Regions from separate parts of the Nocardioides sp. NPDC087217 genome, predicted to be linked through region 1. Evidence: riboswitches for the same ligand, from Rfam matches in the RefSeq annotation. Region 1 holds a riboswitch; the other holds the start of a gene.
What was found. Region 1 has a riboswitch for cobalamin ahead of ACIO3S_RS16450 (FecCD family ABC transporter permease). Riboswitches for the same ligand answer to the same signal wherever they lie in the genome.
Positions count from the first base shown of each region.

Region 2: another riboswitch for cobalamin. It lies ahead of ACIO3S_RS27810 (prenyltransferase/squalene oxidase repeat-containing protein); the one in region 1 lies ahead of ACIO3S_RS16450 (FecCD family ABC transporter permease).

Region 1 is NZ_JBIUZB010000003.1:443,848-458,350, forward strand. Features, by position in the region: gene ACIO3S_RS16425 (cobyrinate a,c-diamide synthase) at 1-1,896, shown strand, start outside; gene ACIO3S_RS16430 (cobalamin biosynthesis protein) at 2,033-2,959, shown strand; gene ACIO3S_RS16435 ((2Fe-2S) ferredoxin domain-containing protein) at 2,947-3,306, opposite strand; gene ACIO3S_RS16440 (ribonucleoside-diphosphate reductase subunit alpha) at 3,445-5,145, opposite strand; gene ACIO3S_RS16445 (ribonucleotide-diphosphate reductase subunit beta) at 5,145-6,143, opposite strand; cobalamin riboswitch at 6,295-6,512, opposite strand; cobalamin riboswitch at 6,602-6,786, shown strand; gene ACIO3S_RS16450 (FecCD family ABC transporter permease) at 6,897-7,916, shown strand; gene ACIO3S_RS16455 (ABC transporter ATP-binding protein) at 7,913-8,752, shown strand; gene ACIO3S_RS16460 (ABC transporter substrate-binding protein) at 8,749-9,843, shown strand; gene ACIO3S_RS16465 (CbtB-domain containing protein) at 9,997-10,212, shown strand; gene ACIO3S_RS16470 (CbtA family protein) at 10,212-10,991, shown strand; gene ACIO3S_RS16475 ((2Fe-2S) ferredoxin domain-containing protein) at 11,009-11,689, opposite strand; gene ACIO3S_RS16480 (cobalt-precorrin-6A reductase) at 11,686-12,411, opposite strand; gene ACIO3S_RS16485 (cobyric acid synthase) at 12,408-14,045, opposite strand; gene cobF (precorrin-6A synthase (deacetylating)) at 14,042-14,503, opposite strand, start outside.
Region 2 is NZ_JBIUZB010000010.1:95,763-110,265, forward strand. Features, by position in the region: gene ACIO3S_RS27775 (EamA family transporter) at 1-364, shown strand, start outside; gene ACIO3S_RS27780 (hypothetical protein) at 482-739, shown strand; gene ACIO3S_RS27785 (alpha/beta fold hydrolase) at 736-1,659, shown strand; gene ACIO3S_RS27790 (ECF transporter S component) at 1,656-2,438, opposite strand; gene ACIO3S_RS27795 (ABC transporter ATP-binding protein) at 2,435-4,024, opposite strand; gene ACIO3S_RS27800 (CbiQ family ECF transporter T component) at 4,021-5,136, opposite strand; gene ACIO3S_RS27805 (hypothetical protein) at 5,133-5,756, opposite strand; gene ACIO3S_RS27810 (prenyltransferase/squalene oxidase repeat-containing protein) at 5,750-6,823, opposite strand; cobalamin riboswitch at 6,889-7,033, opposite strand; gene ACIO3S_RS27815 (hypothetical protein) at 7,079-7,726, shown strand; gene ACIO3S_RS27820 (NYN domain-containing protein) at 7,737-8,501, opposite strand; gene gatB (Asp-tRNA(Asn)/Glu-tRNA(Gln) amidotransferase subunit GatB) at 8,631-10,124, opposite strand; gene gatA (Asp-tRNA(Asn)/Glu-tRNA(Gln) amidotransferase subunit GatA) at 10,121-11,614, opposite strand; gene gatC (Asp-tRNA(Asn)/Glu-tRNA(Gln) amidotransferase subunit GatC) at 11,611-11,910, opposite strand; gene ACIO3S_RS27840 (glycosyltransferase) at 11,978-14,245, opposite strand; gene ligA (NAD-dependent DNA ligase LigA) at 14,271-14,503, opposite strand, start outside.

The sequences.
Region 1 (14,503 bases):
GCTAGGCGGAGGCGTGTCGAGACCAACACGGCTCCTCCCGTGATCGCCGTGGCCGGCGGACGCGCCTTCACGTTCCGCTACCCCGAGACCGAGGAGCTCCTGGAGGCGGCGGGCTGCGACGTACGCGCCTTCGACCCACTCACCGATCCCGCGCTGCCCGAGGGCACCAGGGGGATCTACCTCGGCGGCGGCTTCCCAGAGATGTACGCCGCCGACCTCGCCGCCAACACGAGCCTGCTCCGCGACCTCCGGGCGGCCGTCGAGGCCGGGGTGCCGACCGTCGCCGAGTGCGCCGGTCTCCTCTACCTGGCCGAGTCCCTCGACGGCGTGCCGATGGCCGGTGCCATCCCAGCCCACGCCGCGATGAGCGAGCGGCTGACCCTGCGCTACCCGGTCGCCACTGCTGCCTCCGACTCCCTCCTCACCCGCGCCGGCGAGCAGGTCACCGGCCACGAGTTCCACCGCACCACCACCTCGCCCCCCGCCGGCCCCCGAGCCGCCTGGAAGGTCGAGACGTCAGTCGCGTCGCCCGAGACGTCACCTACGTCGATCGAAACGGCAGGTGTGGTGGGCGAGACTGCAGTTGTGGACGACGAAGGTCGAGTTTCGCAACCCACAAGTGCCAACTCGACCGGCATAAGTGCCAACTCGGCGGACGCCGCTGACGCCTCGGCGCTGACGGGGTACGCGTCGGAGACCTTGCATGCTTCGTACCTGCATGTGCATTGGGCCGGCCATCCGCACCTGGCGGCCCGGTTCGCGGTCGCGGCTCATAGGTCGGCGCCGCACTTTCCCGCCATGGCGGGAAAGTGCGGAGAGACGAGCAACAACCCGCCTTCAGAATCCCGCCATGGCGGGGAAATGCCCGCCGCGACGGACGGCCCGCCGGCCGATCCGCTGCGGCACCATGGGGATGTCGAGGTGGGGGAGGGGCTGCTCGACTTCGCGGTGAACGTCTACCCCGATGAGCGGCCGGAGTGGCTGGACCAGGCGCTGCACGAGTCGCTGGCATCGGCGGCCTACCCCGACGAGGGGCCGGCGCGGGCGGCGTTGGCCAAGCACCACGGCCGCGAGCGGGCCGAGGTGCTCCCGACGGCGGGAGCGGCGGAGGCGTTCACGCTGGTCGCCCGGGCCAGGCCATGGCGGCGGCCCGTCGTCGTGCACCCGCAGTTCACCGAACCCCACGCAGCGCTCGAGCAGGCCGGCCACACGGTCACCGAGGTACGCCTCCGGGCCGAGGACGGGTTCGCCCTCGACCCGGCGGCCGTGCCCGCCGACGCGGACCTCGTCGTCGTCGGCAACCCGACCAACCCCACCGGCGCGCTCCATCCCGCCACGACCCTTCGCGCCCTCCTCCGTCCTGGCCGCCTTGTCGTGGTCGACGAGGCGTTCATGGACGCGGTTCCTGCCGAGCCCGAGACCCTCACCGGCGAGCATGCAGGGGGCCTGCTGGTGATCCGCAGCCTGACGAAGCACTGGTCGATCCCGGGGGTCCGCGCAGGCTACGTCGTCGGCGATCCCGCCGCGATCGGCGACCTCGAGGCCGTACGCACGCCGTGGTCGGTGTCGGCCACCGCCGCCGCTGCGATGATCGCCTGCGCTACCGAGCGGGCGAGCGCGGAGGCCCGCGACCGCGCCGAGCGGATCGCCACCTGGCGCGACCACCTCGAGGCGGGCTTGCGGGACCAGCAGATCGAGTACGTCCCCTCGGCCGCCTCGTTCGTCCTGGCCCGCCCGGGCGCCGGAGTCCGTGAGGCCTTGCGCGAGCAGGGCATCGCCGTACGCCGGGCGGACACGTTCCCCGGGCTCGGTCCGGAGTGGGTGCGGATAGCCGTACGTCCGCCCAAGGTCACCGACCGCCTCCTGCACCAGCTCGAGCAGCAGGTGAAGGCGTGACACCCGAGTGGATCGCCCTCGCGGCAGCGACACTTTCCCGCCATGGCGGGAAAATGCCGCCGTCTCGCCACCCGGTATGCCGAACATCCCCGCCATGGCGGGAAAGTGCCGGCGGCCCCCGGTCAGGAGCTTCGAGATGAGGGCACGGGCGGTCGGGCTCCTCGCAGGCTTCGCGCTCGACCGGCTGCTCGGGGACCCGCGGCGCTACCACCCCGTCGCCGGGTTCGGCACGGTGGCGATGCGGGCCGAACGGGCCTGGTATTCGGACGACCGTGCCCGCGGGGTCCTGCACGCGGCCGCCCTGGTCGGGGGAGCGGTGGTCCTCGGAGCGGTTGCCGAACGTGCCGCTCCGGGAAGAGCGGGGAGAACCCTGGTCACCGCCGCCGCGACCTGGGCGGTCCTGGGCGGCCGCTCGCTGGAGCGGGAGGCGCTGGCCGTCCACGCCCATCTCGACCGCGGCGACCTCCCGGCCGCGCGACAGCGGCTGACCCACCTCGTAGGCCGCGACACCGAGGAGCTCGACGCTTCCGAGGTCTCCCGGGCCGTGGTCGAGAGCGTCGCCGAGAACACCTCGGACGCAGTGGTCGCACCGCTGGTGTGGGGCGCCGTCGCGGGCGTACCCGGCCTGCTCGGCTACCGCGCCGCCAACACCCTGGACGCGATGGTCGGGCACCACAACGACCGCTACGAGAGTTTCGGGTGGGCCAGCGCCCGCCTCGACGACCTGCTCAACCTGCCCGGTTCGCGCCTCTCCGGCCTGCTCACCCTGGCCGCCGCGTCGTCGCGGGCCAGGCAAGCGTGGGAGGCCTGGCGGCGCGACGCCGCGCGGCACCCGAGCCCGAACGCCGGCGTCGTCGAGGCGTCCTTCGCGGGTGCCCTCGACATCCGCCTCGGCGGCACGAACCGCTACTACGGCAACCGTGTCGAGCACCGCGCGGTGATGGGCGACGGCCGCGACGCCACCCCCGCCGACGTGGTCAGCGCCACCACGCTGGCACGCAGGGTCGGCATCGGCGCGGCCCTGGTCGCGGCGGCGTACGCCGTCATCACTCAGCGCCCGTGACGGAAGGCCCGAGCCAGGACGGCGGGTGGTGCCTCGGCGATGCCCGGTCCGCCGGCGCGGGTCCACTCGGCCAGGGCGTCGGCGACCCGCACCGAGCCGGCCCGGGCGACCCAGACCGGCCGCGCCCCGCGCTGCCGCCCCTCGGGTGAGGGGCCGACCACCACGACGTCGGCACGCTCGCACGGGCCGAGGCAGTCGGCGACACGTACCGTTGCCGACTCCCCGGCCGCCGCGTTCAGCGTCGTGAGCACGGCCGCATGGTCCACCCCGGGCGACTTCCGCTCCGTCCCGCAGCAGCAGCCGCGGCAGACCGTCAGCGTCGGCCGCCCGGTGGTGGGGTCGCTCATCCTTCGCAGGCCTCGCAGTCCGGGCCGTTCTCGATGGCACAGACCGCGGCGTCGCTCCAGTCGTCCCAGGTGAGATCGTCGATGGCGTCGGTGGTGGTCGGGTTCTCGTTCATGGTCATGCCTCTCGGTCGCAGGTGGTCAGTTCGAAGTGCGGGTCTGCTTGCTGGCCTGGATGCCGGCTCGCGAGCGCAGGTAGTACAGGCTCTTGATGTTCGGGTCGAGCAGGGCCAGCTTGTGGATCTTGCTGATGTACTGCGGGGTCGCGTCGGCCTGGAAGAACAGGTTGAGCGACTGGGCCTGGTCGATGTGGACCTGCCGGTCCGATGCGCGAGCGAGCAGGACCTCCTGGTCGATCTCGTAGCCCGTCTTGAAGACGTCCTTCTCGTGCTCGTCGAGCCAGTCGACGTGCTGGACGGAACCGCCGTGGTCGACGATGTCGTCGATGTGCGCCTGGTCGTAGACCCCGCGCTCCTCCATGACCTCGACGAGGTTCTGGTTGGCCCGCGGCATCTCGCCGGCCGAGGTGGTCTGGTTCCAGACGTTGGCGACGTACGGCTCGATGCCCTGGCTGGTGCCGCCGACGATCACCGCGGTGCTCATCGTCGGCGCGATCGCCATCAGGTGGGAGTTGCGCCGTCCGACGCACCACTCCGGGATGCCCGCGACCGAGCCCATCCACCGCGACGCGGCGTCGGCATCCGCCGAGATCCGCTCGAAGATGTCCTTGTTGAGCGCCGCCGCCTTGTCCGACTCGAACGGCACCCGCTGCTTCTGCAGGTAGTCGTGGTAGCCCATCACGCCCAGCCCGAGGCTGCGGGCCTTCTCGGTGTAGCGCACCGCCCGCTCCAGACCACGGATGGTGCGGGCCTTGCGCAGGAACGCCTCGGCGACCGCGTCGAGGAAGACGGTCGCGACGTACGCCGTGTCCTGGTCCTTCCACTCGTCGTAGGTCGAGAGGTTCAGCGAGGAGAGCACGCAGGTGTAGGAGTGGTCCTCGTCGGAGAAGAGGGTGATCTCCGAGCACAGGTTGGAGGCCTTGTTCTCCAGCCCGTTGGCCTTGTAGGACTCGGTCTGGGCCGCGTTGACGGTGTCGACCTTCCAGATGTAGCCCTTGCCGAGCACGACCCGGATCTTCAGCACCCGCTGGTAGCGCTCCAGAGCATCGCGATCCCCGGCCAGCATCCGGTCGATGAACGCCTGGCTGAAGATCCAGCCGATGTTCTTGTTGGCGGGCTCGCGGAAGATCAGGTCGGCGAGCTCGTAGAAGTCCGGGTGGTCCACGGGCAGGTAGCCCGCCCAGGAGCCGCGGCGGGTGGCGCCCTGGCTGATCTGGTTGGTCATCTCCACGAAGTTGCAGAAGACCGGGACCACGCCGTTGGCCTTGCCGTTGTCGCTGAACTTCGCGCCGCGGGGCCGGACATCACCGAGGTACGCCGAGGTCCCGAACCCGTTCTGGGAGAGGATCGCCGCCTCCTTGAGGGTCTCGTAGAAGCCCCACACCGAGTCCTCGACGTACGAGCCCTCGCACGAGACGGGCAGACCCCGGTCGGTGCCGAGGTTGGACAGCACCGGCGTCGACGGCGAGAGCCAGCCGTTCCAGATAGCCTCGAAGAACCGCTCCGTCCAGGAGACGCCGTCCTCGCGGGGGTACATCTCGTCGGCGAGGTCGCCGGCGGTGCTGGCGATGGTCTCGTAGCGCTCCCGGACGCTCTGGTCGGCGACGGTGTACTTGGCCTTGAACATGGCATAGCCCGCCGTGGTCATGAAGGCGGGCACGACGCCGTCGGCCTGCAGGGCCTTGCGCTCGGCGGAGAGCGCCTCCCAGTTGCTGTTGCTCATTAGAAGCTGAACTCCGTCTCGCCGATGTTGCGGTTGTATTCGTTGCCGGTGACCTGGAAGAAGTCGTGGAACTGGGTGCCGTTGATGCCGCTGTAGAACCACTCGGCGATCGGGTTGGCCTCGACGTTGAACAGCGGCTCCATCCGCATGTTCTCCAGGGTCATGTCGATGCGGGACCTCACGAAGGTCTCCAGGTCGGCCTGGTCGATGCCGGTGATCGGCCCGTGGTCGAAGAGCATCTCCACGATCCGGGCCTCGTGGGCGTAGAGGTGCTCGGCGACGCCACGAACCCTCGCGAAGAGGTCGTCACGCTCGGCCTCGAACTTGTCGGCCGGGACGGTGGCGGCGTACTCGTCCAGGGTGGTGTTGAACAGCCAGGCGCCGCCGGTGGCGTGCAGGTTCTCGTCGCGGGCGGAGAAGTTGATGCCGCTGATCACGTTCTGCAGCAGATTCTTCCCGCCGGACTGGAAGTGTTTGAGGAAGGCGAAGTTGGAGTAGAGGACGCAGTTCTCCATCAGCGTGAAGACGCTCAGCGCGTAGAGGAGGTCCTCGTCGGCGATCGCGTCCCACACGAACTGGATCCGCTCGGCCAGCACCGGGTCGTTCTTGTAGGAGTCGTAGAACTCCTCGGTGTCGATCATCAGCACCTTGTTGAGCTTCGCGTAGAACGGCGCGTGCATGTTCAGCTCGGCGAACGAGAAGGCGTTGGCCATCATCTGGACCTCCGGACGCGGGAACGCGTGGAAGATCCGGTCGCCCCACACCTCACCGCCGAGGATCAGCTCGTAGATGGTGAACAGCTTCAGCGTCGTCTTCACCGCCGCCTGCTCGGCGTCGGTCATGTTGACCAGGAAATCCTGCTTGTCGTTCTCGACCGGGATCTCCTCGGCGGTCCAGAAGATGCTCCGCTGCTTCTTGGCCAGGTCCTCGGCCATCGGATAGTCGAAGACGTACGCCGACTTCTCGGTGCGGATCGGTAGACCCTCGGTGTCGATCAAGCCCATGCCCCTTGCTCACGCGGGCCCCGCGGCCCGCTGGATGTCTCGTGCATCCGTGCCGGGGCAGGGAGGACGACGGCAGCGCGCCCGGGCGGACCCGGTCACGTGGTGCTCGCTCGATCCCCTGACCTTCCCTCGAGGTCGCGGACCCCACCATGAGGTGGGCACTGGCAGGTCTTCGGACTCGTGGGCGTGGTCGTGCTGGTCCTAGTGGCCGTCGCTTCCCAGGGGCATGGCTTGCTCCCAGTGCTTCGTGACGGCGGTCGTTCCCACTCACCGCTGCGGGGCAGTCCCGGACTCGCACCGGGTTCCCTCTTGCCTCTCCCGCCCCGTCGCCGAGGTGGGAGAACCAGCTGCGAGGACCACTATATGCGGGAATTACATCAATGCAACTTCCTAGATCTTGTGCTTCGCCGTGTCGTCGGAAACATCCCCGGCACCGGTTCGACGACCCGTGCTAGCCTCTGCGCCGAGTCGAACGCATCCTGATGGATGCCAGGGAACTCCGGTGTGAATCCGGGACTGGCGCGCAGCGGTGAGGGCGACGGCGACGCTAGGCAGCCACTGGGGAACGGGTCCCTGGGAAGGCAGCGTCGCCGGTTGAACCCGAGTCCGAAAACCTGTCGGCTCAGACGTTCGTCACGGCCCTCGCGACCAGGGTCCAGAGGACCTGAGAGGCCGAACTGCGTGCAGACGCCGTGCCGCGAGACCCCCACCCTGATCCCGAGCCCCGCCGGTGCCGGGAGGCGGCGGCTGCCGTTCGTGCCGCTGGCCGTCGGGCTGCTGCTCGCCGCGACGCTCAGCGCCGTGGCGTCCCTGGCCTTCGGCTCCGAGCGGATCCCTCTCGGCGAGGTCGTCGCGGCCGTCGTCGACCGGCTCCAGGGCGACGCACCGGGGAAGTGGGACGTGATCGTGTGGGAGCTGCGCGTCCCCCGGGCGCTGATGGCGCTCGCCGTCGGCGCGGGTCTGGCCGTGGCCGGTGCCGGCATGCAGACCCTGGTCCGCAACCCGCTCGCCGACCCGTTCCTCCTCGGGATCAGCTCCGGCGCCTCGGTGGGGGCGACGGCCGCGATCACCACGGGCGCGCTGGCCGGTCTCGGCGCCTACGCCGTCTCCGGCGGCGCCCTGCTCGGAGCCGTCGGCTCGGCGCTGCTGGTCTGGCTGGTGGCCACCGCCCAAGGTGGGCTGACCCCGATCCGGCTGGTGCTCTCCGGGGTCGTGCTCTCCTCGGGGCTCTCCGCCATCGCCTCGTTCCTGGTCTTCATGAGCGATGATCCGCGCGCGGCGGACTCGGTGATGTTCTGGATGCTCGGCAGCGTCGGCGGTGCCAGCTGGGAGAAGCTGTGGCTGCCCGCGGCACTCAGCCTCGTCCTCGGTCTCGGGATGCTGGCTCTGCACCGCTGGCTGGACGCCCTCGCCGCAGGGCCTGAGACCGCTGCCGCGCTCGGCGTGAACGTCGCGGCGCTGCGTACGACTCTCTTCGTCGCTCTGGCGGTGCTGGTCGGGATCCTGGTCGCGGTCAGTGGTGGGATCGGGTTCGTCGGTCTGATCGTGCCGCACGCGGCCCGGCTGCTCGTGGGCGCGCGGCACCGGGTGGTGCTCCCGGTCGCGGCCCTGGCAGGTGGGGTGTTCCTGCTGTGGGTCGACGTGCTCGCCCGGCTGGTGGCACGCCCGCAGGAGATCCCGCTGGGGGTGGTCACCGGCGTCGTCGGCGCGCCGCTGTTCCTGCTGCTGCTCGGTCGCGGTCAGTATCGGTTCGGCGGTGACCGATGAGTGGGTCGCCGGCCGCGCTCCGGCTTCGCGGGGTCTCAGCGCGGCTGGGCCAGCGCGAGGTGCTGCGCGACGTCGACCTGGACGTGCCGGTGGGCGCCCGCCTCGGCATCGTCGGCGTCAACGGCGTGGGGAAGTCGACGCTGCTGCGGATCCTCGCCGGGGTGCTGCGGCCCAGCACCGGCCAGGCCTGTCTCGCCGACGAGTCCGGACAGCTCCAGGAGACCGCCCGGATCGGCTCGCGCGAACGCGCCCGCCGGCTGGCGTACGTCCCCCAGGAGGAGGTCGCCTCCGCCGAGCTGCTCGTCGGGGAGATGGTCGCGCTGGGCCGGGTGCCCCGCACCCGGCCCTGGTCGCGAGGCGGGCGCCAGGAGCGGGAGATCGTCCGGGCGGCCCTCGACGCCGTCGGCCTCGCCGACCGCATCGACGACCCGTGCGACCGGCTCTCCGGCGGCGAGCGGCGCCGCGCGGTCATGGCCCGGGGCCTCGCCCAGGAGAGCCCGGTGATGCTCCTGGACGAGCCCACCAACCATCTCGACGTCGCCTGGCAGCTGCGGCTGCTGCAGAGCGTCGCCGAGCGGGCCGAGACCCTCGTCGCGACCATCCACGACCTCGACCTGGCGCTCCGCTCCTTCGACCGGCTCGCCGTCCTCGGCCGGCCCCGAGGCAGTGACCCCGACAGCGGCCCGGCCACCGTCGTCGCCCACGGGCCGCCGGTCGAGGTGCTCGACAGCATCCGCGTGGAGCACCACTTCGGCGTCGGCTCGGTCCAGGTGCCGCACCCACACCTCGACCAGCCCCACCTGCTCATCCATCCTCGGAAGGACCGATCCGCATGAACCAGCGCATCACCCGCCACGTACGCCCCGGCCTCGGCTGCCTCGCCGCGCTCGCGCTCGGCACCACGATCCTCACCGCCTGCGGGACGGCGGAGAAGGCCGCCGAGGAGGCCGGCCAGGACGCGATCACCGTCGAGAACTGCGGCGAGAAGCTCACGGTCGACCAGCCGGTCACCGAGCTGTACGCCTACGACGGCGGGATCATCTCCATCGCCCTGGCCGTCGGTGCCCGCGAGGAGCTGGTCGCGGTCACCGGCCTGGCCCGGGACCAGCAGCTGCTCGAGCTCGCCTACCCCGAGGACAGGGTCGACGAGCTCGAGATCGTGGGCGACGACCATCCGACGCTGGAGACGGTCCTGGCCCTCGACCCGCAGCTGATGTTCGCGGGCTGGGGCTACGGGTTCAGCGAGTCGCGGAACCTGATTCCCGAGATGGTGCAGGAGCGGGGCATCGAGACCTACCTGCTCAGCGAGACCTGCCGGCAGGAGGACGGTGACCGCGGCACCATGGACGCCTGGACGGCGCTGCGTACCGATCTGCTCAACATCGGCGAGCTGACCGGCCACGACGCGACCGCGAAGAAGGTCGTCGCCGACATCGAGGAGCGCCGCGCGGCCCTGGAGAGCGCGCCGAAGCCCGACGAGGAGCCGACCGCGTTCCTCTTCGACTCCGGCACCGACGCGATCTTCACGTCCGGATCCTTCGGGGGACCGCAGGCGATCTTCGACACCGCCGGAGTGACCAACGCGACCGCCGACGTCGAGGACACCTGGACCGAGGTCGGCTGGGAGCGCTTCGCTGCCGCCGAGCCCGACGTCATCTACTTCGTGGACTACCCGGGGCAGTCCTACGAGGAGAAGGTCAAGGTGCTCAAGGCCAACCCGGCCTCCCGCGACCTCCCGGCCGTCAAGGAGAACAGGTTCGTGAACCTGCCCTACGCGATGTGGGTCTCCGGCCCGCTCAACATCGACGCCGCCGAGTGGGTCCGGCGCTCGCTGGAGCACTTCGGTCTCGCACCCGAGTCCGGGATCGAACCGAGGCTCGACATCGCCGATCTCACCAACCTCGTCGGCAACGAGTGGCTCCGCTGAGATCCCGCTATAGTGCACGCAACGGACATGAGGAAGCCGGTGGAACTCCGGCACAGTCGCGCTACTGTGACATCGCCCCGCGGCGGTGGAGTCAGACCCGAGTGTCCGTCCAACCCCAACGAACAGGGACGCAGGTATCCCTGAGGAGGACATATGTCGCAGCACGCTGTGGCGCCCGTCGCCGGCGCCGACCTTCCCACCATCCCGCTCCGTGAGCTGGCCCCCTGGGCGCTCTTCTTCGGTCTGCTCGGTCTCCTGGTGCTCTTCTTCATCAGCGCCGACCAGGGCGCCGTCTCGATCCCGTCCGGCACGCTCATCCACGAGTGGGTCCACGACGGTCGTCACCTGCTCGGCTACCCCTGCCACTGATGAGCCCGCGTGCATTTCTCGTACGCGGCCTCCTAGCTGGACTCCTCGCCGGCGTCGTCACCTTCCTGGTGGCGTACGCCGTCGGTGAGCCGCAGGTCGGTGCTGCCATCGCGCTGGAGGAGGCCGGTGGCGACGGGCACTCGCACTCGCATGCCGCCGAGGGCTCCGAGGCCGGTGAGGAGGAGGCCGCCGAGGTCTCCCGCACCAACCAGAGCACCTGGGGGCTGCTGACCGGCACCCTGGCCGTCGGCGTCGCGCTCGGGGGCATCCTGGGGCTGGTCGCCGCATTCGCTCTCGGGCGGATCGGACGGCTCACGCCGGGACAGTCGACGGCCCTCGTCACCCTGATCGGGTTCGTCGCCGTCGCGCTGGTGCCCTTCCTCAAATATCCGGCGACCCCGCCGGCGGTCGGCAGCGGCGACACCATCGGTGTCCGCACCGCGGTCTACTTCGCCTTCCAGGCCCTCTCGGTCGTGGCTGCCGTGGTGGTGACGTACGCCGCCGTGCGGCTGCGCGGACGGTTCGGCACCTATCTCGCCGTGGTCGGCGCGATCGCGGCCTACCTGGTCGTGATGGTCGTCGCCGGGGAGCTGTTCACGACGGTCAACGAGGTCGGGGACTTCCCCGCCGACACGTTGTGGTTCTTCCGGCGGGCATCGCTGATCACGCTCGCCACCATGTGGGGTGTGATCGGAGTGGCACTGACCGGCCTGGTGATCAGGCTGCACGCGACGGAGCGCGCCGTCGCGGAGCGAAAGGCCCTTGCCGCGAGCCTGTGAGCAGCCCACGAGAAGGTTCAGCAGCGGGGGAGGCGGTAGGCCTCCACGGGGCGGTCGTCGGCCAGGTGATCACGCACGATCACCCGGGCGGCGGCCGCTTCCACGTTGCCGTACCAGACATCGTCGGGCTGGACGCTGAGCACCGGCGCCTGGTTGCACGGGAACTGGCACCCGGTGTGGGTGATCAGCAGATCGTCGTCGCCGAGACCGGCCTCCATCGCGCCCAGGATCACCGCTCTCGCGGTCTCCTCCGAGCCCTTCGCGGTGCAGCGGGGGCCGCGGCAGATCAGGACCTGACGTACGTGGTCGGGGACTCGCTCCCAGGCGGGCGAGGTCAGCCCGGGCTCGGTGCCGGTGACCGGCCGGGTCTCGGCGAGCGCGTCGGGGAAGTCGTCGCGGGTGGTCGCCAGGCGGGTCGCGATCTGGATCTCGGGGCGATCCCCGGGGCGCTCACGCCACCAGTGGGCCGCGATCCGGCGCAGCCAGGAGTGGCCGGGGGCGAGCGGGCCGAGGCTGACGCCGGCCAGCGTGACGGTTGTCGCTCCGGAGTCGGCGAGCCTGGTCAGCTCGGCGGAGAGCGAGGGACCGCCCATCTGCAGGAACGCGAGGCTCGCGCCGAGCTCACCGGCCCAGCCGAGCAGCTCCCGGCGCCGGTCGACATCGGTCACCGACATCCCGACGAGGACGCGGACGCTCACCGGAGCCCCTTGACCCAGGTGACCGCGTCGGCGACATCGTTGACCGTCTGGACCTCGCCGGGCCCGCCCGGCCGACGGACGACGACCACCTTCACGCCCAGCTCGGCCGCCGCATCCATCTTCGGCCGGGTGTAGGTGCCGCCGGAGTCCTTGGTGATGAGTACGTCGGTGCGGTGCTCCCGCATCAACGCGAGCTCACCCTCGAGGTCGTACGGTCCGCGACTGGTCAGCAGCGTCCATGGCTCGGGCAGGTCGAGCTCGGGCCGGTCGACCACGCGTGCTAGCGCCGCACGCCCGGCCAGTGCGGGTACGAAGCGGCCGAGCTCTTGGCGGCCGACCGTGATGAACGGTCGGGCGCCGAGGCCAGCGGCGAGATCCGCGGCCTGGTCGTGGCCGTCGGCGTAGACCCAGGACGGGTCGGGTGTCCAGCCCGGCCGCTCCAGACGGAGCAGCGGATGGCCGGTCAGCTCGCAGGCCTCGGCCGCGTTGGCCGACATCCCGCGGGCGAACGGATGCGTCGCGTCCACGACCGCGTCGTACTCCGCGAGAGCCGTCCGCAGCCCCTCGACCCCACCGAACCCACCGATCCGCACCGCGCCGACCGGAAGCCGCGGCCGTGCCACCCGTCCGGCCAGCGAGGAGGTGACGTCGACCCCGTCGTCGACCAGCCGCGCCGCCAGGTCCCGCGCCTCCCCGGTCCCGCCCAGGATCAACAGCCTCATCGTTGGGCTCCTCCGCTGGTCGATCCGTCGCCCCCGCTGGTCGAGCCGTCGCCCCCGCTGGTCGAGCCTCGCTCCCCGCTGGTCGAGCCGCCGGAGCCGCTAGGCGGAGGCGTGTCGAGACCAACACGGTCAGCCATCGCGCTCGAGGGGAACGTGTTGGTCTCGACGCGACGTCGTTCGTTCCTCACGACGTCGGCTCGACCAGCGAGGGCGAGGTCGAGCAGGGCGTCGACGTCGAGGTGCTCCTCGACGAGATCGCCGATCAGGTCCAGGCGGCGCTCGCGGGCGGCCGGGAAGGAGACCGTGGACGGCTCGCGGCCGAGTGTCGCCGCGAGGAAGGCGCCGCGCAGCGCGTCGCCCTCCAGGCTGCCGTGCCACATCGTGCCGAAGACGTTGCCGGAGCGGGCGCCGCCGAGGAACTCGGTGACTCCGTCGCCGCGGGTGATCCGGCCGTGGTGGATCTCGTAGCCGCTCGCCTCGACCCCGAGCGCCGACCCGGTGGGCAGGCGGAGATTCTTGGCGGGGGTGAAGTCGGTGCGTACGTCGAGCAGGCCCAGCCCCTCGACCTCGGCGACCGAGCCCTCGACACCGTCGGGATCCGCGATCACGCCGCCGAGCATCTGGAAGCCGCCGCAGATCCCGAGGAGCGGGCGGCCGCGGCGTACGTGCTCGGTCAGGGCCACGTCGAGGCCGCGTGCGCGGAGCCAGGCCAGGTCGCTGATCGTGGACCGGGTGCCGGGCAGGACGACCAGATCGGCATCGGCGACATCGGCCGGCGAGGAGGCGAAGACGACGTCGAGGTCCGGCTCCAGCCCGAGCGCGTCGACGTCGGTGAAGTTGGAGATGCGGGGGAGGCGTACGACCGCGACCTTGCGGGTCGTGCCTGCCGCCGAACGGCGCCCCTCGAGGTCGAGCGCGTCCTCGGAGTCGAGCCACAGCGACGGCTCCCAGGGGAGCACGCCGAAGACCGGGCGCTGAGTGAGCGACTCCAGCGAGTCGAGCCCGGGCCTCAACAAGCCGAGATCACCGCGGAACTTGTTGACCACAAAACCGCTGATCAGGGCCTGGTCCCCGGGCTCGAGGAGCGCCAGGGTGCCGTACATCGCCGCGAACACCCCGCCCCGGTCGATGTCGCCCACGACGACGGTCGGCAGCCCGGCGTGCCGGGCCAGCCCCATGTTGACGTAGTCCCCGGCCCGCAGGTTGATCTCTGCCGGGCTGCCCGCGCCTTCGGCGACGATGACCTCGAAACGCGAGGCGAGATCGTCGTACGCCGCATGGGCCGCGGTCGCGAGATGCCGGCGCCCCGCCTCCCAGTCGTGGGAGGAGACCTCGCCCGCGGGATGCCCCATCAGGACCACGTGGCTGCGGTGGTCGGAGCCGGGCTTGAGCAGCACCGGGTTCATCGCCGGCTCGGGGGTGACCCGCGCCGCCAGGGCCTGTACCCACTGGGCCCGGCCGATCTCGGCCGTTGTCCCGTCCGGCGTCTCGCAGACCATCGAGTTGTTGGACATGTTCTGGGCTTTGTAGGGCGCCACCTTGACGCCGCGTCGGGCGAACGCCCGGCACAGCCCGGTCGTCACGACCGACTTGCCCGCGTCCGAGGTGGTGCCGGCGACCAGCAGCCCGCTCATCGGCGCGGGGCTCGCAACAGATAGATGTCCATCACCCAGCCGGACGTCTCGCGCAACCGTGCTCGAGCGGACTCGATCGCCGGCAGAACCTCGCCGACCGTGCCCGCGACCAGCTCCTCCTCACGCGTGCCGAGGTTGCCGCCCCACCAGATCCGCCAGTCCTCGAGCCCAGGGAGGTCGACGACCCGGTTGAGCATCACCACGAGGTTGTCGTGCCCGGCCTCGACAGCCTCGAGCACGGCGCGGCCGGTGGTGACGTAGAGCGGCCGCCCGACGTCGTGGAGGACGAGCCGGTGCCGCGCGGCGAGCAGCTGTACCGAGGAGATCCCGGGGATGACATCGACCTCGATGTCGAGCTGCTCGGAGATCTGGTCGACGACGCGGATCGTGGAGTCGTAGAAGGCGGGGTCGCCCCAGACCAGGAAGCCGACGTCGCCGGGGTGCTCGGCGAGCACGGC
Region 2 (14,503 bases), on a different contig from region 1:
GCTCGACGGGCTCGCTCTGGCCTCGACGGTCGCGGCGGTGGCGCTGACGCCTGCGGCGATGGCGTACGCCGACGGGCTGGGTTCTCCGCACGTGTGGCTGGTCGGGCTGATGGTGGGCCTGATGTCCTCGGTGATCCCCTACTCCCTCGATCTCGTCGCCCTGCGTTCGATCAAGTCGGGGCTCTACGCGATCCTGATGTCGCTGGAGCCGGCCGCCGGCGCGCTGGCCGCGATCCTGATCCTCCACGAGGGGCTCTCGGTCCTGCAGTGGCTGGCCATCGCGTGTGTCGTGGTCGCCTCCGCGGGCGCGACGCGCACCGGCAAACCGGAGCATCACGTGCCGGCGGAGTCCACCCCGGTGTAGTGCCGTGTTTCACACAAGCGACATCGGAACGTCACTGACTCCGAACGTTGAGGTCACTACAGTTCGGTGACAACTCCCCCTCGCCGCCCGGTCCCGCCAGTCCATGGAGTTGCTCCCTTGTCGACCATCACCGCACCCGTACACACCGCTGCCGTCGCCCAAGTCGCCGCCCTCCTCGCCGCTCGCACCGCGGGGCGAATGGTCGGCCCGTTCCTACGACCGATCCAGCTGCTGCTCGCCTGGCCGGTCGCCTCCCAGCTCGTCGCCCGGCACAACGCCAAGGCGGCCGAGGAGGCCATCCTGCTGCGGCGTGCCGAGCGTGAGGACGTGCAGAACTATCTCCAGCTGCTCGCTTCGGAGAGAATGTCTGCATGAGCATTCCGCGGGCGATGGCCGAGTCGACGGTCGCGTTCCGGGACGTGCTCTCCGACGATGGCACCCTGATCCGCGCCTGGACCAACGACCCCGAGGGTGTGATCGAGGGGCCGACGGTGCTGCTGTGCAACGGCCTCGGCACCAGCCCCTGGAACTGGCCGGCGCTGCTGCACACCTCGTGCGGCGTACGCGTCGTCTCCTGGCAGCACCGCGGCACCTCCGGCTCGGCGCGGCCGAAGGATCCGGAGCAGACCACCTCGAGGCACTTCGCCGAGGACGCACTGTCGGTGATGGACGCCTTCGCGCTCTCCCGGCCGGTCGTGATGGGCTGGTCGATCGGGGTCAACACCGCGTTCGAGCTGGCCGCGGACCATCCCGAGCGGGTCTCCGGCATCTTCGGTGTCGCCGGGGTGCCCGGCGACACGTTCAAGTCGATGCTGGGGCCGCTGCGGCTGCCCGCCCCGGCGGCCGCCATCGTGACCCGCACCGCCTCGAGGGTGCTGTGTCGCACCGGCTCCCTGATCACTCCCCTGGCGGCGCGCCTGGAGCTCGGCCCGCGAGCGATCGAGGTGTTCTCCAAGGCCGGCCTGATCGGCAAGGTCCCTGATCCCGAGCTCGCCGCGGCCGCGCTGGCGGAGTTCCTGACCACCCCGGTCGAGTGGTATTTCCACCTCGCGCTGCGCACCTCCCAGCGCCGCCCGGTCTCGCTGCGCCGGATCAAGGTGCCGGTCGTGCTGGTCGCGGGCACCCGCGACCTCATCGCCGGTGCGCGTCACATGTCGAGAGTCGCCGCCGGCGTCAAGAACAGCACGTTCGTCGAGCTCGAGGGCACCCACTTCGTACAGATGGAGCAGCCCGACCGCGTCCACCAGCTGCTGCTCGCCTTTCTCGCCCGGGTCTCCGAGCACCAGCGCGTCTAGGGTGCCGAGACGACGCCGGTGACGGTGGCCCGGCGGGCGATGCGGCGCAGGGTGGCGAGGACGGCAGGACCGAGCAGAGCGATGGCGACGGCGGTGGTGATCGCGCGCACGGTGTCCCAGCTGCTGGTCGAGGTGACCAGGGTGTAGCGCAGGAACGTCGCCAGGTTCTCGCCGAAGGCCGCACCGGGTTCATAGGAGAGGTTGCCGCTCGCGCCGGGCACCGTGACGCCGGTGAGCAGCGGCCAGCCCTGCAGGTTGAGCAGGAGCCCGTAGGCGTACGAGGCGAAGATCCCGTACGCCGCCAGCAGCCCGATCTCGCGGCGGCCGCTCGCGCGTGGCAGGAGCCCGGCCCCCATCGCCACCCAGGCGGCGCCGAGCATCTGGTAGGGCAGCCAGGGTCCGACGCCGGCGGTGACGAGCGCGGCGACGAACAGGCTGGTGCAGCCGAGGACGAACCCGAAGGCCGGACCGAAGACCCGGCCGCCGAGGATGAGCATGAAGAAGACCAGCTCGACCCCGCCGGTGCCGGCGGAGACGGCGCGCAGGACGGCCTCGATCGCGCTGAGCACGCCGAGAACCGCGATCATCCTGGTGTCGATCCCGCCCGTGGAGAGCTCGCTCAGCAGCACCACCAGCATCAGCGGAATCAGCGCCAGGAAGATGAACGGAGGCTGCACCCGGTCGTAGCCGTGGAGCAGCAGCGGCCAGCCGAACATCATCAGCCCGGCCACGGAGATGATCGCGAGCAGGACCGCGGTGCGGGGCGTGAACCTGATCATCTCTCGCCCACCGCCTCGACGATCTCGCGTACGTTCAGCCAGCCCGGGCCGAAGACCTTGCTCACCTGGGGCGCGAACGCGGGCGACTCGGCCGTGACGCTGCGTACGTCACCGGCGGAGACCACCTCGCCGTCGGCGAGCACCACCACGTTGTCGGCGGCCTCGGCGACGAACTCGACGTCGTGGGTCGCCACCAGGACCGCCTTGCCGGCCTCGGTGAGCTCGCGCAGGATCTCGGACAGAGCGTGCTTGGCGGCATAGTCGAGGCCGCGGGTGGGCTCGTCCAGGAGCACGACCGGCGGGTCGGCGCTCAGGATCAGCGACAGCGCCAGAGCCAGGCGCTGGCCCTCGGAGAGGTCGCGCGGGTGCTGGCCGTCGGGGATGCCGGGGACGAGGCTGTCCAGGATCTCCCTGGTCCGTGGGCCACCCGCGTCGCACTCCTCGGCCACCGTCTCCAGGTAGAGCAGGTCCGCCGCGGTCTGCGGCAGCAGCCCGGCGAGCTCGCGTCGCTCGTCGGGGTCGAGGGTCGCCGGATCCTTACCGCCGACGTCCACCGATCCGGCCAGCCGCTTCTGGGTCCCCTGCAGCGTCCACAGCAGCGTCGACTTGCCCGAGCCGTTGCGTCCCATCAGCGCCGTCACCCGCCCCGCGGGCAGCTCGATCGAGACGTCGTGCAGGACCGGCGTACGTCCTCGGGTGACGGTCAGCCCGGAACTTCTCAGGCTTTTCCGTCGCTTCTCTGGCGTTGCATTGCCAGAGAAGTGCAGGGATACCCGGTTAACCGGGTATTCCAACCCCCGCGCCCGCCGCTTCGCATCCCGCACGGTCAGCGGCAGCGGCGACCAGCCGAGCTCGCGGCCCAGCTCGACGAGCGGCGGCACGATGGGCGAGGTCTCCAGGACCTCGGCGGGGTCGCCGACCGCGACGGAGCCGTCGCCGACGAGGAGCGCGATGCGGTCGGCGAACGGCACGACCCGCTCGAGCCGGTGCTCGGCGAGGACGACGGAGGTGCCGAGGTCGTGCACCAGCCGGGTGATGGTGGCGAGCACGTCCTCGGCGGCGGTGGGGTCGAGGGCGGAGGTGGGCTCGTCGAGCACGACGACCCGCGGGTGGGTGGTGAGCACCGAGCCGATCGCGACGCGCTGCTGCTGCCCGCCCGAGAGGGTACGCAGCGACCGCTGTCGCAGCTCGGCGATGCCGAGCAGGTCGAGGGTCTCCTCGACCCGGCGCCGCATGGTCGCCGGCGGGAGGCCGAGCTGCTCCATCCCGTAGGCGAGCTCCTCCTCGACCGTGTCGGTGACGAACCCGGCCACCGGGTCCTGCCCGACGTAGCCGATGATCCCGGCGCGCTCGCGCGGCGGCGTGCGGACGATCGAGGTGCCGTCGAGCAGGACGTCACCGTCGAGTACGCCGCCGGAGAAGCGCGGCACCAGGCCGGCAAGCACGCCGAGCAGGGTCGACTTCCCCGAGCCGGTCGGACCGGAGACGAGCAGCAGCTCGCCCTCCTCGATGGTGAGGTCGACATCCTTGAGCACGTGCTCGGAGGAGTCGGGCGGGGTGAATGTGATGCCTCGCAGCTCGATCATGCGACTGCCTCCTGGTGAGCGAGCGATGATGCCGGTAGCGGGGCGGCGAGGGCCGGGACCAGCCCGACGAGCACACCGGCCATGGCGATCAGCGTGACGTCCGGGACGGTACTCACCCCCGGGAAGGCGACCGGGACCTGGTAGCGGGCGACCCACCAGCCCACGGCGCCGACCACGATCCCGCTCAGAGCCACCACGACCTCCGGCCACCGCCATCGGTCGGGCCGGTAGACGGTCCGCGTCACCCGGCGGCCGGCGAGCGCCAGCCCACCGGCGGCGGCGCCGACGCCGAGCGCGAGCATGGTGGCGGCCAGCCAGCCTGGCGTGGTGCCGTCCAGCACCGCATAGACGCCGGCGCAGAGCCCGACGAGCGAGACCAGCATGAGCGCCGAGGTGATCCGCCTGGTGGCGACCGGGACGCCGGCCGTACGTCCGTAGCCGCGCGTGTCCATGCCCGCCGCCAGCGCCATCGACCGCTCCAGGGCGTCCTCGAGCACCGGCACCAGGAAGCGGCGCAGGCGCCTGACGTTTCCGGTCGCACCGGCACGCAGCCGTTGCGCGGCGCGCACCCGCTGCACCGACTCGGCCAGCTGCGGCAGCACCGTCACGGCCACCACGACAGCGGTGCCGACCTCGTAGAGCGCCGGCGGCAGCGAGCGCAGCAGCCGCTTCGGGTTCGCCAGCGCGTTGGCCGCGCCGACGCAGATCACGATGACGCCCAGCCGCATCCCGTCATAGAGACCGGCCAGCAGCGCCTCGCGGGTGAGCGGCCCGAGCAGCCGGATCCCGAGCACCCACTCCGGGAGCGGGATCTCGGGCAGGTCGAGGATCACGTGGCCAGGAACGGCGCCCAGCAGCACCCGGAAGAGCACCCGGGTCACGACGATGAACACCGCGAGACCGATGTAGAGCCGGAACGCCTTCGCCCACGGTTGCTCGCCACGACGGGCGGCGACCACGACCGACACCACCCCCACCACGAGCAGGAGCAGCAGCGGGTTGATGGTGAAGGAGGCGTACGCAGCCATGCCGATCGCCCAGACCCACCAGGCGACGGGGTGCAGATCACGGGGCAGGTGCGCGACCGCGGCCGCCCGGAACATGGTGCTCATCGCCGGCGCCACCACACGGCACCGGCGACGGTGAAGAGTGCGACGATCCCCGCGGGCGCGACCCAGGCGGGCAGATGCTCGGTCTCGGAGGCCGAATCCGTCGGCTCCTCCGGAGATAACTCCGGCGACGGGCTTGAGGGCGCCCCCACAGCATCCCCAAGCTCCGTCGCCGGAGCGGTAACGACATCGTCGTCTATCCACGTGAACGCAACACCCTGCCCGGAGGTCACGCTGATTTCGGTAACATTTCTGGAGGCATAGCTCCAGGCCCCCGAATCGTCGCTGATCCACAGCGACCAGTACGCGTCAGCAGGCGGCATCTGGGCGCAACCGGCGGCTTTCGGCCGCTCATCGATGCGACATACGACGCTGGGCATCGAGGTCACATAGGTGAGTGGATGTCCCGCCTTCTCGAAGAGGTCGGCGCCGGTGTCACCCTCCTCGGGCTGGACACAGGTGACCTCGGGGTCGCCGCCCAGAGCGTTGGGCTCGACGACGACGGTGACCCCGTCGCACGCCTGAGCGGACGACGCGGAGACGGCGGAGACGGACGTGAAGACGGGGGCGGTGGCCCCGGCGAGGAACGCCAGAGCCACCGCAGCGGACCGCAGGATCAGCACGAGCTCTTCGCGGTCGCATCCTTGGGCAGGAAGACCAGCGACGGCAGCGCCTGGGCCGCGGCGAGGCGGTACATCCCCTCGGACTCCTTGGTCAGGCCCTTGGTGTTGCCCTCGGTCAGCGCGGCGTCGTCATAGGCCACCGCGCCGGTGTCGTCGCCACAGGTCACCACGTGGTCGGCGACCCAGCTGGCCGCCTTCTCCGCGGCGTCGGTCTCACCGGCGCGACCGAACGCCCACCCGGCCAGGCCGGTGGTGTTGGAGTTGGCGATGTTGCCGGTGGCCGCCTTGAACGATCCGTCCTCCGCCTGGGTCTCCTTCAGCCAGTCGACGCCGGCCTCGACGGCCTTCTCCGCCTCCGGGGACGCGACGCCGGACAGGGCGATCAGCGCGAACGCGGTGGCGTCGGCGTCTGGGACGGCCTTCGGGTCGGCGTCGCAGGTCTGGTCGGCGGCGGTGGGGTCGGCCGCGAAGGTGACCCGGAACCATCCCTCTTCGCACTGCTGCCCGGCCAGGAACTCCGTCGCGGCCGCGGCCTCCTTGCTCTCGGCGTTGTTGAGCGCCCACACGGCGTACGACTGTCCGATGGTGTTGGAGTAGTCGGCCGCCTCCTTGTTCTTGGGGTCGAGCTCGTCGGCGATACGGCCGTTCTCGGCGACGGTGCCTTCGAGCTGCTTGAGCAGACCGGGGTCGGAGGCGTCGACGTTCTGCTGCAGGACCAGCGCCTTCGCGGTGGCGCCGGCCGAGGTGACGGTGCCGAACCCGGGTGAGGTGTACGCCTTCTTGTTCTCCATCACCGCCGCGGCGATCGTGGAGATCTCCTCGTCGTAGCCGCCGACCTCCGCCAGCGCGATCCCGATGTCGGCGCTGAGCCCGAAGTCATCGGTGCCGTACTGCGCGTTGCGGGCCACGCCCTCCGGCGCCTGGGCGACGAGCCAGTCGGCCACCGAGGTGGACACCTTGGCGTCGTAGGTGGGCTTCTCCCCCTCCTCGACGGCTTTCTCGCCACAGCCGGCGAGCGAGGTGAGGGCGAGGGTGGCGGCGATGCCACCGAGGACGGTCTTCTTCATGGTTCCTTCCGCGCTGTTCGTCGGGAAGGCCCAGGGCCGACCCGCTGCTTTCCACGACAGCGTCAGGTCAGTACGCGTCCGTCGGCAGGTGCTCCGGCTCGCTCAGGACACTCTCGGTGCCTGGGCCTACGGTTGCGGGTCAGCGCCGGGATTCGACCGGCTTCCCCCACCACGGCGTGTGTTGATTGAGACGCCCCATCCTATGCCGGGCGGGGGCCTCTTGCGGGATCGCCGCCGAGCAGTCACTCTGTCCCCATGCGCCACAGGATTCTCGGCCTTGTCGCAGCATCGATCTCGGCCACCCTTCTCGCCCTCTCCCCGACCACGATGGCCGGCGCGCAGGAGGCACGGACATCGGTGACGTACGCCGATCTGGTCGCCATGTTCGGCGAGAAGGTCGGTGACCGGAGCACCGTCGAGACCGGGTTGCCGAGCCTCAACCGCGCCATGGCCGATGCCGGGATCACCACCGCCTACCGGCAGGCGGCGTATCTGACCACGCTCGCCAACGAGAGCTCCTTCCACCACGACGCCAAGGGCCGCGACAAGCGGAAGTTCACCGGCCGCGGCTACATCCAGCTGACCGGCGAGGCCAACTACACCGACGCCGGCGCCTACTTCGACATCGACCTGCGCCGCCGTCCCGAGCTCGCCCGGTCGCTGGACTACAGCGCGCCGATCTCGCGGTGGTACTGGACCGTCGCCCGCGACATCAACCCGCTCGCCGACGCCCTCGACATGGGCGGGGTCAATGCGGCGATCGGCTACCCCCGCAACAAGGAGGAGGACACCGAGCGCTGCCGCGACTTCAAGGCCGCGCTGAAGCACCTCCACGGGTCCGTGCCCAAGGGGATCAAGTGCGCCCGCCCGAAAGCAGCCGAGGACTCGGTGGCCAAGCCCTAGAAGACGTACGTCACTTCTTGGTGCGCTTGTCGCTGACCGCGATCGCGGAGGTGCCCTCGTCCTTGAGCTCGAAGAGGTCGATCGCCTTGATGAGCTTGGTCCAGGTGGCGTACCCGTAGTTGCGCGGGTCCTCGGAGGACTGGTTGCGGATGCGGGAGACCACGGTGCCGACCAGGGCCCAACCGTCGTCGTCGGCGGCCGCGGCGATGGAGTTGCGCAGCAGCTGGATCAGCCGGGCATTGCGCTTCAACGCCTGGCCGTTGGTCGCCGAGGACGACTGCTTGCGGGTGCGCGTGGTCCCGGGCTCGGTATCGGCCTCGGTCTCCTCCTCGGAGCCGCCGAGCTTCTCCACCACCGTGAACCGGGTGCAGGCGCTCTTGAACGGCGCCGGCGTCTTCTCCCGGCCGTAGCCGTAGACCGCGCGACCCTTCTCTCGCAGGTAGTGCACCAGCGGAGTGAAGTCGGAGTCGGACGAGACCAGCGCGAACGCGTCCGGGATCGCCGCATGCAGCAGCTCGACCGCGTCGATCGCGAGCGCCATGTCGGAGGCGTTCTTGTGCGCGGTCAGGTCGAACTGCTGCATCGGCCTGATCGCGGCGTCGTGCAGCTCCTCGATCCAGCCCTTGAGCTCGGACTTCGTCCAGTTGCCGTAGGCCCGCCGGATCGTCACCTCGCCGTACTCGGCCAGGTCGTTCAAGATGTCGTCGATCTTCGAGGCAGGCGCGTTGTCGGCGTCGATGAGCAGTGCGATGCGGAAGGGCTCGGTCACGGTCACGCCGGACAGTCTGCCAGTGCACCCCATCGCCGAGTCGGCTCATCCTGACCAAAACCACCGCCGAGTCGGCGCGTCATGACGCGCCGACTCGGCGGAGTTTGCTGTCAGAACGAGCCGACTCGGCGTGAGTCAGGAGAGCTTCTCCAGGATCAGCTCGCGGACACGCTTGGCGTCGGCCTTGCCGCCGGTCGCCTTCATGACCGCACCGATGAGCGCACCGGCTGCGGCCTGGTTGCCGCCGCGGATCTTCTCGGCGACCGCGGGCTGGGCGGCGATGGCTTCGTCGACGGCTGCGCCGAGCGCGCCGTCGTCGGAGACCACGGCGAGCCCGCGGGCGTCGATGATCTCGGAAACCGTGCCCTCACCAGCGAGAAGGCCCTCGAAGACCTGACGGGCCAGCTTGTCGGTCAGCGTCTTGGCGTCGACCAGCTTCTGCACCTCGGCGACCTGCACCGGGGTGACACCGAGCTCGGCGAGCTCGACGCCACGGTCGTTGGCGCTGCGGGAGAGCTCGGCCATCCACCACTTGCGAGCGGCTTGTGCGGAGGCACCTTCGGCGACCGTCGCCTCGATCAGCGACAGCGCCCCGGCGGCCCAGACGTCACGCATCTCCAGGTCGGAGTAGCCCCACTCGACCTGCAGGCGGGCCCGCTTGTCAGCGGTGCGCTCCGGCAGGCTCGCCCGCAGCTCCTCGACCCACTCGCGCGACGGCGCGACCGGGACGAGGTCGGGCTCGGGGAAGTAGCGGTAGTCGTCGGCGTCCGACTTCGCCCGCCCGGCCGAGGTGGTGCCGGTGTCCTCGTGGAAGTGGCGGGTCTCCTGGAAGATCGCCTCCCCCGCGTCGAGGATCCCGGCGTGGCGCGACATCTCGAAACGTACGGCCCGCTCGACCGAGCGCAGCGAGTTCACGTTCTTCGTCTCGGTGCGGGTGCCGAGCTTGCCGGAACCCTTCGGGGACAGCGACAGGTTGACGTCGCAGCGCATCGAGCCCTGGTCCATGCGTACGTCAGAGACACCCAGACCCAGCAGGATCTCGCGCAGCGCGGCGACGTAGGCCTTCGCCACCAGCGGTGCCTTGGCACCGGTGTCGAGGATCGGGCGGGTGACGATCTCGATCAGCGGGATGCCGGCCCGGTTGTAGTCGACCAGCGAGTAGTCGGCGCCGTGGATGCGGCCGGTCGCGCCACCAATGTGGGTGGTCTTGCCGGTGTCCTCCTCCATGTGGGCGCGCTCGATCTCGACCCGGAAGGTCTCCCCCTCGACCTCGACGTCGAGGTAGCCGTCGTAGACGATCGGCTCGTCGTACTGCGAGGTCTGGAAGTTCTTCGGCATGTCCGGGTAGAAGTAGTTCTTCCGGGCGAACCGGCACCACTCCGCGATCGAGCCGTTCAGCGCGAGGCCGATCCGGATCGCGCTCTCCACGGCCTTGGCGTTCACGACCGGCATCGAGCCGGGCAGGCCGAGGCAGGTCGGGCAGACCTGGGAGTTCGGCTCGCCGCCGAACGTCGCCGGGCAGCCGCAGAACATCTTGGTGTTGGTGTTGAGCTCGACGTGGACCTCGAGGCCCATCGCGGGGTCGTAGCGCTCCAGCACCTCGTCGAAACCGACCAGTGTCTCGGTCATCGGGCCACCTCCAGCTTGTCGATCGAGAGCACCTGGCCGACAGCGCCCTCGAGGGCGGCACCGACGCGGTAGAGACGGGCGTCCTCCAGGACCGGAGCCAGGAGCTGTACGCCGACGGGCAACCCGTCCACGTCGGAGACCCCGGCCGGGATGGAGATGCCGGGCGTGCCGGCCAGGTTGGCCGGAATGGTGGCCAGGTCCTGCGCGTACATGGCCAGCGGGTCGTCGAGCTTCGCGCCCAGCGGGAACGCGGTCGACGGGGAGGTCGGCGAGACCAGCACGTCGACCTGCTCGAAGGCCTTCTTGAAGTCCTCGATGATCAGGGTGCGGATCTTCTGCGCCTGACCGTAGTAGGCGTCGTAGTAGCCGCTGCTCAGGGCGTAGGTGCCGAGGATGATGCGGCGCTTGACCTCGTCGCCGAAGCCGGCGTCGCGGGACGCCTTCATGACGTCCTCAGCCGACGGGTCGCCGTCGGGGGTGACCCGCAGGCCGTAGCGCATCGCGTCGAACTTGGCCAGGTTGGAGGAGCACTCCGCCGGCAGGATCAGGTAGTAGGCCGCCATCGCGTGCTGGAAGCTCGGCGTGGAGACCTCTACGACGTCGGCGCCCATCTTGGTGAGCAGGTCGACCGACTCGTTGAACTTGCGCATCACGTCGGGCGCCCAGCCCTCGCCGGCGAGCTCCTTGATGACGCCGACCTTGACGCCCTTCAGGTCACCGGTCAGGCCGGCACGGGCGGCGTCGACGAGCCCGGTCACCGGGGTCGTGGTGGAGGTCGAGTCGAGCGGGTCGTGACCCCCGATGAGCTCGTGCAGGAGCGCCGAGTCGAGCACGGTGCGGGTCACCGGGCCGACCTGGTCCAGCGAGTTGGCCAGGGCGACCAGGCCGTAGCGGGAGACGGACCCGTAGGTCGGCTTCACACCGACGGTGCCGGTGACGGCACCCGGCTGGCGGATCGAGCCGCCGGTGTCGGTGCCGAGGGCCAGCGGGGCCTCGAAGGCGGCGACGGCCGCGGCCGACCCACCACCGGAGCCGCCGGGGATCCGGTCGAGCTTCCACGGGTTCTTCGTCGGGCCGTACGCGGAGTGCTCGGTGGAGGAGCCCATCGCGAACTCGTCCATGTTGGTCTTGCCCAGGATCGGCAGGCCGGCTGCCTTGATCTTCTTGACCACAGTCGCGTCGTACGGCGGAACCCAGCCCTCGAGGATCTTGGATCCGCAGGTCGTCGGCAGGCCGATGGTGGTCAGCACGTCCTTGACCGCGATCGGCACACCGTCGAGAGCGTGCAGCGCGTCGCCGTTGGCGCGTCGCGCGTCGGAGGCGGCAGCCTGGGACAGCGCACCCTCGGCGTCGATGTGCAAGAAGGCGTGGACGTCGCCGTCGACCGCGGCGATCCGGTCGAGGTGGGCCTGGGTCAGCTCGACCGAGGTGGTCTCACCGGCGGCGAGCGCGTCGATCAGCTCCGCGGCGGTCTTTTCGATGAGAGTCACTGCTCGTCCCCCAGGATCCGCGGCACCGAGAATCGCTGCTCCTCGACGGCAGGCGCACCGGAGAGCGCCTGCTCCGGCGTCAGACCGGGCACGACGACGTCCTCACGGAAGACGTTGGTCATCGGAAGCGGGTGGGAGGTGGCAGGCACGTCGTCGCCGGCAAGCCCCTGGATCGAGGCGACGGACTCGAGGATCACCTGCAGCTGCGGGGCAAGGTGATCGAGCTCGGCGTCGCTGAGGTCGATGCGGGCGAGGTCGGCCAGGTGCGCGACCTCGTCGCGGGTGATTTCTGGCATGCCGCACATCCTAGGTGTCAGCGGCCCCAACTCTCACGTCGGTAACGCCGCAGCGAGCAGATGACGCCTACTGGGTCTTGTTCGGGCCGCCGCCGTTGGACGGCTTGTCGGTCGGCCTACCGCCCGAGCCCGGCTGGGTGGGCGCCGCCTGGGTCGGATCGGCACCGCGAGTGGGATCTGACGTCGGGGTCGGATCGGCGGCCTGGGTGGGCCGGGTGCTGACCGTGGCGCCACCGTCCCCGCTCGATGACGGCTCCGCGACCGGGGTCGGGTCGGCGGTCGGCTCCGGCGCCGGGCTCCGTGCGGGGGTGGGCCGGTCCTCCCGGTCGCGCGGCTTCTTCTCGAGCGCACCGTGGACGTCGCCGACCTCGGGTACGTCCGGGCTGCCCACCGGCGCCGCGAGCGCGACCAGTCCGGCGAGCATCACCGAGCTGAAGGCCAGCACCAGTCCGCCGCGGCGAGCCGCGGGCGCTGCGGCGGCGCTCCATGCCCAGATCCGCTCCCGACGGCGTCGCAGGTCGGCGGGCAGGTCGCTGCGGATCGCCGCCCAGCTGTTGATCGGGGCCAGCAGGTAGCCGACACCCTGGAACGCGAGGAGCACGGCGATGGCGACGCCGGTCGCCCCGCCGCGGACGCCGACCACGAGGGCCATGACGAGACAGACCGACGCCGCGACGGTCTCCACCAGGTTGCCGCGAATCACGTCCCGCACCCGCGGCTGCCCCTTGATCTTCGGCGTACGCAGGAAGGTGCCCTCGCGCGAGACCAGCCCGAGCCAGGAGGCCCGCGCGACGGTCACCCCGAGCGCCAGCCAGAGCCCGAACGCGCCGAGCGCGTCGCCCCAGGAGGCACCGCCACGGAGCCGGACCAGGGCGATCGATCGGGCCGCGCCGAAGAGCACCAGCGCGACGGTGGCGAACAGGAGGAGCCCCGAGAGGCGGCGTACGACCAGTCCTCCGCCCAGCATCAGGTCGATAGCGCCCGAGATCAGGAAGAAGGTGAACAGCGCTCCGGCGAGGTCGCCGAACCACTGCAGCCCGCCGACGAGGTAGGCCCAGCGCTGCGCCAGGGTCATCTGGTTGGCCTCGGTGCGACGTCCGGGCAGCAACGAGCGCCAGTGCATGCGCAGGATCTGGATGCCGCCGAAGCACCACCGGAACCGCTGCTTCTTGAGCGTCTCGAACGTCAGCGGCATCACGCCGCGGCCGTAGGAGCGGTCGACGTGCATGCCGTTGTAGCCCATCTTCAGCAGCCTCAGCGACAGCTCGGCGTCCTCGGTGATGCACCACTCGTCCCAGCCGCCGGACCGGACCAGCGCGGAGGCGCGGATCAGTCCCATGGTGCCGCCGAAGATGGCGCCGTTGCGCTCGTTGCGAGAGACCTGGCTGACGTCGAAGAAGTAGCCGTAGGAGTGGTAGAGCCGGCGGAAGTACGCCGAGACGTCCCAGTCCCGGTAGTCCTGCGGCGTCTGCACGAAGGCCACCGACTCGTCGCTGAACAGCGGGGCGTTGTGGGCCAGGAAGTCGGGGGCGACGTGGTAGTCGGCGTCGACGATGCCGACGACCTCGGTGCGCGGGTTCATCCGGGTCAGCGCGTAGTTGAGCGCCCCCGACTTGAACCCCGGCCAGTTGGCCAGGTGGATGAAGGTGACCCCGTCGTACTGCTCGCAGAAGTCCTGCACCGGCAGCCACAGCGCGGGGTCGTCGGTGTTGTTGTCGATGACCAGGATCTCGTACGCGTCGTAGTCCAGCTCGAGCATCCGCTCGAGGGTCTCGATGACCATCTCCGGCGGCTCGTTGTGGGTGGGGACGTGCAGGCTCACGAACGGATGGCGCCAGCCGGGGTGGTGCTCGCCCCGGGTCGGCCACCCGCGCCAGCGGCGCCGGGCGAGCACGTCCACCATCTCCCACAGGTAGCCCACGCCGATCACGAAGACGAAGACCTCCAGCACCCACAGCAGGCTCGACAGCGTCGTCGTCCACGCTCCGGGGTGGACCGTGACCGTCCACAGCCCCACATAGGTCAGGTAGAGCAGCCCCACGTCGATGGTGAGTGCCCAGGCGACCAGGCCGCGTACGTCCCAGTCCCGTGCCGCGGGCAGCCAGGCCAGCAGCGAGGAGCCGAGGACGACGGCTCCGATCGCGGCCTGGACGGCGTCCTGACCGAGCAGCAGGCCGGCCCCGAGGGCGACCACCGCGGTGAGGGTCGCCGCGAGGACCGCGGTGCCCGCGGAGAGCGAGCCGGCACGCGGCGTACGGATCGTGAACAGCAGCACGGTCGCCGGGACCAGGAGGACCGCGGCGACCGTGAGGAGTGGGGGAAGAGCGTCGAGCACGACGCCACACTATGGGGGGTATTTTCTAGCCGAGTCCAGTCGGGCCGCTCTCGAGCAGGACCTTGAACGCCGCCTCATCGAGGATCGGCAGGCCCAGCTCCTCGGCCTTGGCGGCCTTGGAGCCCGCGCTCTCGCCGACCACGACATAGTCGGTCTTCTTCGAGACCGACCCCGCGGCCTTGCCGCCACGGCTGATGATCGCCTCCTTGGCACCGTCGCGGGAGAAGTCCTCCAGCGAGCCGGTGACCACGATGGTCA